DNA from 2 places in the Paenibacillus sp. CCS19 genome. Region 1 is predicted to be linked to the other one. Evidence: riboswitches for the same ligand, from Rfam matches in the RefSeq annotation. Region 1 holds a riboswitch; the other holds the start of a gene.

The links. Region 1 has a riboswitch for FMN ahead of ribD (bifunctional diaminohydroxyphosphoribosylaminopyrimidine deaminase/5-amino-6-(5-phosphoribosylamino)uracil reductase RibD). Riboswitches for the same ligand answer to the same signal wherever they lie in the genome.
Region 2: another riboswitch for FMN. It lies ahead of SBI19_RS18845 (DMT family transporter); the one in region 1 lies ahead of ribD (bifunctional diaminohydroxyphosphoribosylaminopyrimidine deaminase/5-amino-6-(5-phosphoribosylamino)uracil reductase RibD).

What each region holds. Positions count from the first base shown of each region.
Region 1 covers NZ_BTCK01000004.1:19,102-24,970, reverse strand. The annotation lists gene lysA (diaminopimelate decarboxylase) at 1-620, shown strand, start outside; gene SBI19_RS04785 (peptidylprolyl isomerase) at 686-1,117, shown strand; FMN riboswitch at 1,333-1,537, shown strand; gene ribD (bifunctional diaminohydroxyphosphoribosylaminopyrimidine deaminase/5-amino-6-(5-phosphoribosylamino)uracil reductase RibD) at 1,824-2,954, shown strand; gene ribE (riboflavin synthase) at 2,960-3,631, shown strand; gene SBI19_RS04770 (bifunctional 3,4-dihydroxy-2-butanone-4-phosphate synthase/GTP cyclohydrolase II) at 3,646-4,842, shown strand; gene ribH (6,7-dimethyl-8-ribityllumazine synthase) at 4,881-5,348, shown strand; gene SBI19_RS04760 (segregation and condensation protein A) at 5,443-5,869, shown strand, end outside.
Region 2 covers NZ_BTCK01000029.1:15,949-21,817, forward strand. The annotation lists gene SBI19_RS18840 (AI-2E family transporter) at 1-729, shown strand, start outside; gene SBI19_RS18845 (DMT family transporter) at 832-1,806, opposite strand; FMN riboswitch at 1,947-2,091, opposite strand; gene SBI19_RS18850 (ATP-binding protein) at 2,247-3,437, opposite strand; gene SBI19_RS18855 (transglycosylase domain-containing protein) at 3,664-5,718, opposite strand.

The DNA of each region.
Region 1 (5,869 bases):
TCGGCAAAACATTCTCTGTTATCAACGTAGGCGGCGGCTTCGGCATCCGTTATGTTGAAGGCGACACGCCACTTCCGCTTGCAACGTATGTAAACGCAATTGCTGATGCGATCATCTCGAACTTCACGTCTGCCGACTACCCAACGCCAGAGATCTGGATCGAGCCAGGCCGCAGCATGGTCGGCGACGCGGGTACGACGCTGTACACGATCGGCACGAACAAAGAAATTCCAGGCGTGCGCAAATATATCGCAGTAGACGGCGGCATGACAGATAACCCGCGTCCTGCTCTGTACGGCTCGAAGTACGACGCGCTTCTGGCGAACCGTGCGAACGAAGCAAACGAAGAGACGGTTTCCGTAGCCGGCAAATGCTGCGAGAGCGGCGACATGCTCATTTGGGATCTTGAGCTGCCGAAATCCGAGTCTGGCGACCTGCTTGCCGTATTCTGCACAGGAGCGTATAATTACGCAATGGCGAGCAACTACAACCGGATTCGTCGTCCGGCTGTCGTATTCGTCAAGGACGGCGAAGCATCGCTGGCGGTTAAACGCGAATCGCTGAATGACATCGTAGCTAACGACGTTATTCCACAGCGTCTTCGTAAGACGACTGTATAAGCAAAATCGTGTATCGCAGAGCGAAGCATCGCGCGATCATTTGAGGAATCAGGAGTTGAACGATAATGGCTAAACAAGCACACATTACGCTTTCGAACGGCGCTGTCGTTAAGATTGATCTGTTCGAGAAAGATGCACCGAATACGGTAGCGAACTTCGAGAAGCTGGCTAACGAAGGCTTCTACAACGGCCTTGTATTCCACCGCGTTATTCCAGGTTTCGTCGCGCAAGGCGGCTGCCCAAGCGGCACAGGCACTGGCGGCCCTGGCTACACGATCGACTGTGAAATCAACCCGAACAAACATGAGCGTGGTACGCTTGCAATGGCACATGCTGGCCGTAATACGGGCGGTAGCCAGTTCTACATCTGCTACAAGCCACAACCGCACCTCGATGGCGTTCACACTGTATTCGGCAAAGTTGCTGAAGGCATGGATCAAGTTGACGCTTTCAAAGGCCGCGACAAAATGGAAAAGGTTGAAATCGTCGAAGTATAATCGCGATTACACCCTTCCTCTAGAAGCCGCGGGGACACGACATTCGAATGTCGACGGTCCCGCGGCTTTTTGAAATCCAAGGCGGATATCGGGAACGAGGCTTGCCTAAGCACTGCAGCAGTCGTTTCACCTTGCAAAATGACAAACTGAATGGTATAGTTTACGAAACTATATCGTTGCCGCGCTAATGCGGCGAATATGTAATACAATAGGCGACTTTCCTTCGGGGTACGGTGAAATTCCGAACCGGCGGTGATCGCTGGAAGCTGTATATGCTACCATTCGTATGGTGCGAGCTTCCGGCGTCAGTCCGTGACCCGAAGTCTCGTAATTTCTTACGTGTCTTCATGTGGAAGAGGCTTCGGTGGACCTGGTGCAATTCCGGGACCGACAGTATAGTCTGGATGGGAGAAGGGAAGCATTCAACAAGTACGCCATTCGTACGGGTTTCTTTGCTATCCTTTTCACAAGGTTAGTATCGTGACCCTCGCTTGAAATATAAGACTTTTATAAGTTTTTTTCTTATACGTAAGCTTATATTTCTTCGGACTGAAACACACTGTGCCGTTTAAATTTCGGTGACAGTTGTTTCACCTTGCGTATGCGGCTTTTTGAATGTTTTTCACAACATGCATAACGCCAGCGCACAAGCGCATGCGTTACCCATCCCCCCGTCGGCAGTCTGCCGGTCGGGGGGTTTTTGTTAATGTCTGCAATCATGAATGACGAATTTTATATGAAACTTGCTCTGCAGATGGCAGAAAGCGCAAGCGGTCAGACGAGTATCAATCCCGTCGTTGGCTGTGTCATTGTGAAGGAAGGGCGTGTCGTTGGACTTGGCGCGCATCTGAAGCGGGGCGAAGGTCATGCCGAGGTGAATGCGCTCCGGATGGCCGGAGCGGAAGCAGAGGGTGCAACTGCTTATGTGACGCTCGAGCCATGCAGTCATTATCGGAAGATGACACCGCCTTGCTGCGATCGATTGATAGAAGCGAAGGTGGCACGCGTCATCATTGCAGCGTTAGACCCGAATCCGCAAGTGGCAGGCAGCGGCGTCACAAGGCTGCGGGAAGCGGGAATCGAAGTGTCGCATGGTCTGCTTGAGCATCAGTCTCTAGCGATGAATGAAGCGTACAATAAGTTCATTCTGACGCGATTGCCGTACGTTACACTCAAATCTGCCTCGACGTTGGATGGCAAGGTCGCTGCTCGTACAGGTGACAGCCGCTGGATCTCGGGTGCTGTGTCACGACAAGCTGTACATACAATGCGTCATCGCAATGCAGGCATTATGATTGGAATCGGCACGTTGCTGGCGGACGATCCGCAGCTAACGACGCGGCTTGAAGTGCCTGCGCTGCATCCGACGCGCATCATTGTCGATTCGAAGCTTCGGATTCCGCTGGATGCCCGAGTCGTAACCGATGGAGAAGCACCTACAATCGTGCTTACAACCGCTAGCGCTGATGCTGACAAACGCAACGTGCTGCAAGCGGCAGGCGTGGAAGTCATTGATTGCGGCGACGGGCCTGGGGTCGATCTTGCCGAAGCGATGCGGTCGCTCGGCGAGCGAGAGATTAGTTCGATTTTGTTGGAAGGCGGCGGTCGATTGAATGGTTCGATGCTGGAGGCGGGGCTTGTAGACAAGATTGCCTTGTTCATCGCACCGAAGTTGATCGGCGGCGGCGCAGCGGCGCCAGCGGCATTCGAGTTCAGCGGCTTCGACAAGATGGCGGACGCTATCACGCTGGAAGCCGTCACATATGAGCAGCATGGCGATGACATGGCAATCGTCGGTTATCCGTCCAATCGGCATAGGGCTGCAGAGAGGAGCTGATCGGCGTGTTCACAGGATTGATTGAGGAAGTAGGAAAGCTTCGCAGCGCATCTCGTTCTGGCGAAGCGATGGTGCTGACGATCGAAGCTTCTCATGTTCTTGAAGGAGTTGCGATTGGCGATAGCATCTCGGTTAATGGCGTTTGCCTGACGGTAACCTCGTATACACGCTCGACGTTCCAAGCAGATGTAATGCCGCAGACGTATCGTCATTCGAACTTGAAAGACTTGAAGCCTGGCTCGAAGGTTAACCTAGAGCGGGCGATGGCAGCGGGTGGACGCTTCGGCGGCCATATCGTACAGGGTCACATCGATGGCACAGGCGTAATCGTCTCGCGCACAGTTGATGCGAATGCGATCGTGTTCGCCATTCGTGCGGATGATAAAGAACCATTCGCTAAGTATGTGATTCCTAAAGGCTCGATTACGATCGATGGCATTTCGCTTACGGTTATTCGTGCAGAGGGAGGTTCGTTCGCCGTATCGGTCATCCCACATACGCTTGCTCAGACAGCGCTCTTTGATAAGCAGCCGGGCGATACGGTCAATCTCGAAGCGGATATTCTCGGCAAATATATTGATCATCTGCTTCATTACCGAGGAAGCGAAGGAAGTGCGCGTCCAACAGGACGCAGCGGTTTGACCGCCTCTTTCTTGGTGGATAATGGATTTATGTAAGGGAGGGATTGACCATGTCAGAGCATACACAAAGCGCCGAGCGGCTGCTGGGCGATACGTCTGCATATTTTGATTCGATCGAGGAAGCCATTGAGGATCTGAAACAGGGCAAGCCGATTATCGTCGTCGACGATGAGGATCGGGAGAACGAAGGCGACCTCATCGTGCTGACGGAGAAAGCAACGCCGGAAGCGATCAACTTCATGATTACTGAAGCGCGCGGTCTTGTCTGTGTACCGATTACAAGCGAGCGTGCAGAAGCGCTCAATCTGCCTCCGATGGTGAATCATAACACCGATTACCACGGAACGGCGTTTACGGTTTCTGTAGACCATGTATCCACTTCAACAGGCATATCTGCACATGAACGTTCGATGACGGTTATGGCGCTTATCGACGAAACGGCGAAGCCGGAGCATTTTCGCAGACCGGGCCACATCTTCCCGCTTATCGCGAAGGAAGGCGGCGTGCTTCGTCGCGCTGGCCATACGGAAGCAGCGATCGATCTTGCGAATATGTGCGGAGCGAAGCCATCCTCGGTCATTTGCGAAATTATTAAAGAAGACGGAACGATGGCGCGGCTGCCCGATCTGATTGAGTTTAAAGAGAAGCATGGCCTGAAGCTGATCTCGATTGAAGAGATGATTAAATATCGTAACGGGAAAGAACGGCTGGTGGAACGCGCAGTCGAGACACCGCTTGCGACCGAATATGGCGACTTTACGGTCATCGGATATTCGAATCAACTTGACGACAAAGTCCATCTGGCGTTCGTCAAAGGCGAGATCTCGCCGGATCGTCCGACGCTCGTTCGCGTTCACTCGGAATGCTTAACAGGCGATGTGTTCCATTCGAAGAAATGCAGCTGCGGCAAACATCTTGATGCGGCAATGCGTCAGATTAATGAAGCGGGCAATGGCATTCTGCTCTATATGCGGCAGGATACCAAAAGCGAAGGTCTGCTGAGCAAATTAAAATCTTATCAGCTTCAGGAGCAGGGATTCGACAAAGGCGAGGCGAATAAGAAAGTTGGATTTCATCCGGATTTGCGGGAATATGGCATCGGAGCTCAGATTTTGAAGGATCTTGGCGTAAGCAAAATGCGTCTGCTCACGAATAACCCGCGCAAGATTAAAGGACTGGAAGGCTATGGCCTGGAGGTCGTTGATCGGGTTACGTTGAACAAAATATATGACGATTACTGCATCTAATTTAATTTAATCGTATCTAATCGGAAGGAAGATGAACAATGAAACATTATGAAGGACATTTAATCTCGCAAGGCTTGAAATATGGTATCGTAGTTGGACGTTTCAATGAATTTATTACGACGAAGCTGCTGTCCGGTGCACTTGACGCGTTGAAGCGTCACGGCGCAGAAGATTCCGAGATCGAAATCGCTTGGGTGCCAGGCGCATTCGAAATTCCGTTCGCAGCGCAGAAAATGGCAGAGAGCGGCAAGTATGACGCTGTCATTACGCTTGGTGCGGTAATCCGCGGATCAACGCCACACTTCGATTTCGTATGCAACGAAGCGGCTAAAGGCGTTGCTGCTATCGCGCTGAAAACTGGCGTTCCTGCGATCTTCGGCGTATTGACGACGGACTCGATCGAGCAAGCGGTTGAACGCGCTGGTACGAAAGCGGGCAACAAAGGCTGGGAATCTGCAACGTCGGCAATCGAAATGGCGAACCTGACACGCCAGCTTCAAGGCTAATCGTCTGGCAGCAGCAGTGCTGCCAAAATGTCCGTAGGGGGATCTACTCTGCTGCGGATAACGATAGCCGATCATCACCCGGGAGGACGACGCCGTGACGGTGACGTATAAGCTGGAAACGTTCGAAGGACCGCTCGATCTGCTGCTTCACTTGATTGACAAAGCCGAGATCGACATCCACGAGGTATCCATCAGCGAGATTACCGATCAATATATGAGTTATTTGCAAGCTATGCAGGAGCTCGAACTCGAAGTAACGAGCGAGTTCCTTGTCATGGCTGCTACGCTGCTGTCAATCAAGAGCAAGCAGCTTCTGCCGAAGCCGCCTATCATCGAGCTCGATGAGTTCGAAGATTGGCAGGATGACGGGCCCGACCCGCAGGAAGAGCTGATTCAGCGCCTGCTGGAATACCGCAAGTACAAGCTCATTGCTGCCGAGCTCCGGGATAAGGAGTTTGAGCGCAGTCTTGTTTTTGCGAAGGAACCTGAAGATTTGACGCCGTTCATGCATGAGCTGCCGT
Region 2 (5,869 bases), on a different contig from region 1:
GGATTTGATGCTGCAAGCATGACCGATGCCTTCTCGAGTTATGCAACTAATATTCTTAACAATGCATGGAATAGCATTGGCGGATTCGTTGGCGCGCTTACTGAAACCGTGCTGTCGATTATCGTCGTTCCGTTTATTCTCTTCTACCTATTGAAAGATCGTCGCAAATTAGCTCCCTATGTGCTTGATTTTCTGCCGACCAAATTACGTAATCGTTCGTTCACCGTCATGCTGGAGATGAATCACCAGATCAGCTCCTATATTCGCGGGCAAATTCTTGACAGCCTTTGTGTCGGTGTACTTTTATACATTGGTTACTTAATTATAGGATTGGATTATTCACTCGTTCTGGCTGTCACTGCAGCCTGCACGAGCGTCGTTCCTTATTTGGGGCCTGCGATTGCAATTGCTCCAGCGTTAGTTGTCGCCATGGTTACCTCCCCGATCATGCTGTTGAAAATGGTCGTCGTATGGACGCTTATTCAGCTCTTCGAAGGTAAACTCATTACGCCTCAAATTATGGGCAAAGCGATGCGCATCCATCCGATCACGATTATTTTCGTTATCCTTACGGCCGGGAAGCTATTCGGAATTGTCGGCATTATTCTCGCGGTTCCGGGGTACGCCATTCTGAAAGTTATCGTGACCCACTTGTTCAGGTGGTTTAAATCGTATTCAGGCTTATATGAAGCGAATAAGGAACCCGATTATGAGATTCCCAAATCTTGATTGTACATAGCAGTCGCTTAGCAGATAAAACAAAAAGTCGCGAATCATCGCGACTTTTTGTTTTGCGTTCATATAGGTTATCACAGACTGGATTGCGGTAAATCAGATCGCCGCGGGTCTGACGATTCCTTCCGATCTGGCTGAACGTTCTTGCTGGCGTGATATGATAAGCAGCGTCGCCCAGATTAGGATGAAGCCAATGATTTGGGTGAAGGTCGCTGCCTGCTGAAACACAACATAGTTGATCAGCACACCAACCATCGGGAAACTTAGTTCCGCCAGTGTGGCATAAGAAGCCTTGATGGCGCTCAAGCCCTTGTAGTACAGCAGCAAGCTCAAAAGTCCTGGCAGCAGCGCCTGCAGCAGCAGATTGAGGGCGACAAGCGTCATACCTTTTGCCTCGCTCGGAAGCGTCCATGCTTGGTGTTCTCCAAGGGTCAACGCAAGCAGAAACGGGAGCGCTAGAATAAAGCGAAGCGATGTCACCGTCTCGTAATTGACAGCTTGCAGCAAGTACCGACCCATGACGGTGGAACCGCCCCACAGCAGTGCCGCTCCAATCGCCATCAGACTGCCTGTCTGCAGCATTTCGCTATAATCGGAGAACGGGAGCTTCAGGCCAAAGGTCAGTAAGTATGTGCCTAGTATCGCAATGAAGAACAGCATGCCGAATGATTTCGGTAACCTCTCCTTCAACAGCCACTTGGCCATCAGGATAGCGAACAAGGGTTGGAGCTTCTGAAGCAGAAGAACCGAGTTCAAATCGCCTGCTGCCAGCCCCTTCGTGAACAGAACGGTTGCAAGTGCGGAACCGCCCCATGAGACGAACAGAAGCGCACCGAAATGGCGAAGCTTGATCTTGCGGAGCTGCTGGCGATGCTTCCACAACACCGGAGCCATGAACAGCACTAGAATGACGTGCTCCATCAATGCAATCTGAGTCGAAGTAAGATAATCGAGCAGCAGCATGCGGAACAGCGGGTCGACTCCCCATAAAGCGGAGCCAAGTACGACAAACCCAAACGCGGGTTTTATCGCTCGTTTGTTGAACAATGGCGAAGAAATCAAGTTACTCATGGTTGAATGCTCCTTCTCGTGCATCCAACCTTCAGGGATGATATGGCTTATTATGGAGTTGCTAAAGAAAAGCCCCGTTTCGTAATGACAATACGAAACGGGGCTGGCCAAATAGAACATGCCGTCGGCATGCTGTATAAGGCGATCTTCTCCCATCCGGACTTTACCGTCGGCCTTGGATTCACACCAAGTCAGTCTCTGTGCCGCTAGTCGGCTCGGAGAGTCGCGGGCTTAGCTATACAGCTTCACCGCCGGTCAGGAATTTCACCTGCCCCGAAGATCAGTATGCAATAATGGTTTATGACTAACGCTACATTACCTCTCATGCTGTTCTGTGACTATGTTATGCATCACGTGAACGATAAAAAAGTAAGTAGCAAACATTTTTTATAATCATAAGTTCAACAGCGGCTATTGTCAAGCACCGAATGATGGAATCGTTAATTGATTTGCGCTGCATGACATTTAGGAAATGCAACCGTAAACGTCGTCCCGCTGCTATTGCTCTCAACCTTGATGTCCGCCCCATGGCGGCTAATGATTTCATAACAGATCGACAAGCCTAGTCCGGTGCCGCTGCCTTTGGTCGTGAAGAATGGTGTTCCAAGTCGCTCAAGCACGGAAGGCGGCATCCCTTCTCCTTCGTCCTGCACCGTAAATCCGACCGTATGAGAATTGTCGAACAGCTCGACGCGGATTTCTGCTCCTACAGGCGAAGCTTCCAGACCGTTTCGAACGAGATTGATCAACACCTGCTGAATTTCCTTCTTGTTCATGCAGACGTGCGATACCGCTTGCTGTTCGAAGGTTAACCTCTTCCCCCTCATTAAGGCATCTGCTTCGAGCAGCGGCATCACTACCATGAATACATCGAGCAGACCGCTCATCTCGCGATCGTCGGTAGGTGATTTGGACAAGGATAGGAAATTGCCGATAATGGCGTTGGCACGATCCAATTCGCTGATGATGAGATCGTAATGCGGGCTGAGCTGCCCCGTCGGCTGAAGACTATTCATCAATTGCAGGAAGCCTCTTACGGTCGCGATCGGATTCCTCACCTCGTGGCTGATGCTTGCAGCCATTTGCGCTACTAAGCTCAGCCGGTCTAGTCGTTCTAACTCGCTGCGAAGCTTTAACTGTTCTTCGTTCCGTTCCGCAACTAAGCTCTCGAGATATTCTTTGTCCGCTTTCATTTGACGTTCTTGCAGTACGAATTCTGTAATGTCCTCCGATGTGGCCAGTACGCCGAGTACTTCCCCCGCTTCGTCAAGAATCGGCGACGTGTTCCAGACCGATATCATGCGGTGGCCATCCTCCCAGACAAGCTCGAGCACCTCATTAAGGACTTCGATTTTATGTCGGGCAGTTCGCTGCATCGGCATCTCATCGGGTGATATCACGATCCGGTTTCGATATACACTAACTTGCGGTGGAGTGGTGGATGAATGCGAGAAATCCTCGCCTTCCGATACACGGAGCATTCGGGCAGCCTTCCGATTATGTAGAATCGTTGTGCAGAGCGGATCCGTCGCGATGGAGACGCCGCCAGGGCATTTACTGAATATATCCCAATATGGGGATGGAATCATGTAAGCGTTCGTTATGTTACATTCAGTTGATTGTTCTAGCATAAGCTCGAACCCCTCCTTCGTCGACCGGTTCATGATGAGCGAAAACGACCGTTTCATATTCATCCATGTTTATTACTAGATTACGACTCAATCGTTTCTTCATTATCTATTCAACTTGAAGGAAACATATCCTGTTAGTATAAGTAACTTGAAACAAAACAAAAACACGTCTAATTATAGATGTGCTCAAAAAAAGCCGCTGTTTATGCGGCTTTCAGGTGCTTAATCAATCATCTTCATCCTTCTTCTTTTTTCCTTTCCCCTTCTCATGTTCCTTCTTCTCATCTTTGTCCGAGTGCTTCTTGTTTTTCTTCTCCTCTTTATTAGGCTTAGCTTTCTCTGGTTTCTCCGGCTTATTCTTCTCTCCTTTTGTGATTGATGATTTGGCTGCAATACCCGGAGCATTAGGAAATTTCATGACCGCTTCATCTTTAAGCGCTTCGCTCATCAGCTTCTGGAATACAGCTGCGGCAGCCTTGGAGGTCGTCGTCAAATAATGACTTGTATCCGTATGGTCATAACCAAGCCATACCGCACCGACAAGCTGAGGCGTAAAGCCGACAAACCAGTTGTCCTTCATGCCTCCGTCCGTACCCGGCATTTCTGTAGTGCCCGTCTTGCCGGCTATCGGTCTACCTGCTATTGCAGCTTCGACGCCTGTACCTTCAGTTACCACACCTTCGAGCATTGACGTCATCGTTCTTGCGATTGCAGGATCGATAATCGCTTTATTGTTATCCGTTTCGGCTGAAGCCACGATCTCGCCATCGGCAGTTTCGATCCGTGTAATGGCATGGGCAGCTATTCTTGTCCCATCGTTCGCAAACACACTGAAGGCTTCCGCCATATCAAGCGGAGATACGCCTTCCTGAAGCCCTCCCAGCGCAAGTCCAAGGTTTCGGTCGGCATCCGTAAGCTCTAATCCGAATCGATTGGCTGCTTCCATCCCGGCGTCAATCCCTAACTCGTTCAAGAGCTTGACAGCTGGTACGTTATAGGAGTGAATGATGGACTCATAGATGGATACCTCGCCGTGGTAACTGCCGCCGGCGTTACGAGGTTGGTATCCATTAAAGTTGACCGGTTCGTCGATCAACGTATCATTTGGTGAGTAGCCATGCTCAAGTGCTGGTGTATATACCGATATGGGTTTCATTGTAGAGCCAGGTTGTCGCTTCAACTGAACGGCGCGGTTAAATGAACGGAATGGCTGCTCGCCGCGGCCGCCGACAAGCGCTTTGATGCCCCCATCTCGGGGGTCGACGAGTACGGCACCGCTTTGAATCAGTTGGTCCGAGCTGCTTGCCGGGAAATTGCTGTCTTGTGCATAGACGCTCTCGACAGCTTCTTGCATTTGACTATTAAGGGTCGTATAGAATCGAAGCCCTCCCTGCAGCACCTCATTCTGAGTAAGTCCATACTTCTCGCCAGCTTCGCGAATCATGGCATCGATGTAATAAGGATACTTGATCACATTGCTGTTGTCCGGCTTCGAGCTGCGAATATGCAGCGGCTCCTTAATCGAAGCGTCATAAGTGGCTTGATCAATCTTCCCTTGATCTTTCATGAGCTGCAGCACAACATTCCTTCGAGCTTTTGCTTCATCAGGATGTCTGTACGGTGTCAGAGCGGACGGTGCTTTGATGATTCCGGCAAGCAATGCGGATTCCGACAACGTAAGCTGCTCGACCGGGACGCCATAATAGATTTCAGCCGCTTTCTTGATCCCCCAAGCTCCCTCGCCAAAATAAATCTGGTTCAAATAAAACGTCATGATTTGTTGTTTGCTGTAATTTCTTTCGATTTTCTGCGCGAGCAGAAGCTCCTTCCACTTGCGCGTCCAGGTTCGTTCTTGTGTTAGGAAAACATTTTTGGCGAGCTGCTGCGTGATCGTGCTCGCCCCTTGTACCGTGCGGCCACTCGATAGATTCGATATCAGAGCGCGGCCAATGCCTTGCAGATCAGTGCCGCTATGTTCGAAGAACCGTTTGTCTTCTACTGCTACAACCGCTTCGATCAATTGCTGCGGCAAGCTGTCGTATTCGACAGGTTCGGACTTGCTAGGCGAGAGGCGAAGCACTTCCTCCATGTCTTGATCATATATGATGGTCGCCGCAGGCAGCGGTTTCATCAGCAGCGATACATCCTGTTTCGTCACCAATTGATTGAAGATGACTATACCTATCGCGGTAATCGTGATAGCGCCTAGCATCGCGATTGCGATGATCTTGTTCCAAGCTGATTTTTTCTTTGTATTCTTGTGACGACTAAATGAATGCATGCGATTCCTCCAAGCCTATTCCTCATGATGTGGTCTTGGATAATACTTCGCAGGCGTAATCGATTTTCTGTACGTTTAACGATTCTAGATCAAAGCTCGCTAATGTATAGATAACATATGCCCCTTGTGAACTAACACGATCTCAATAATG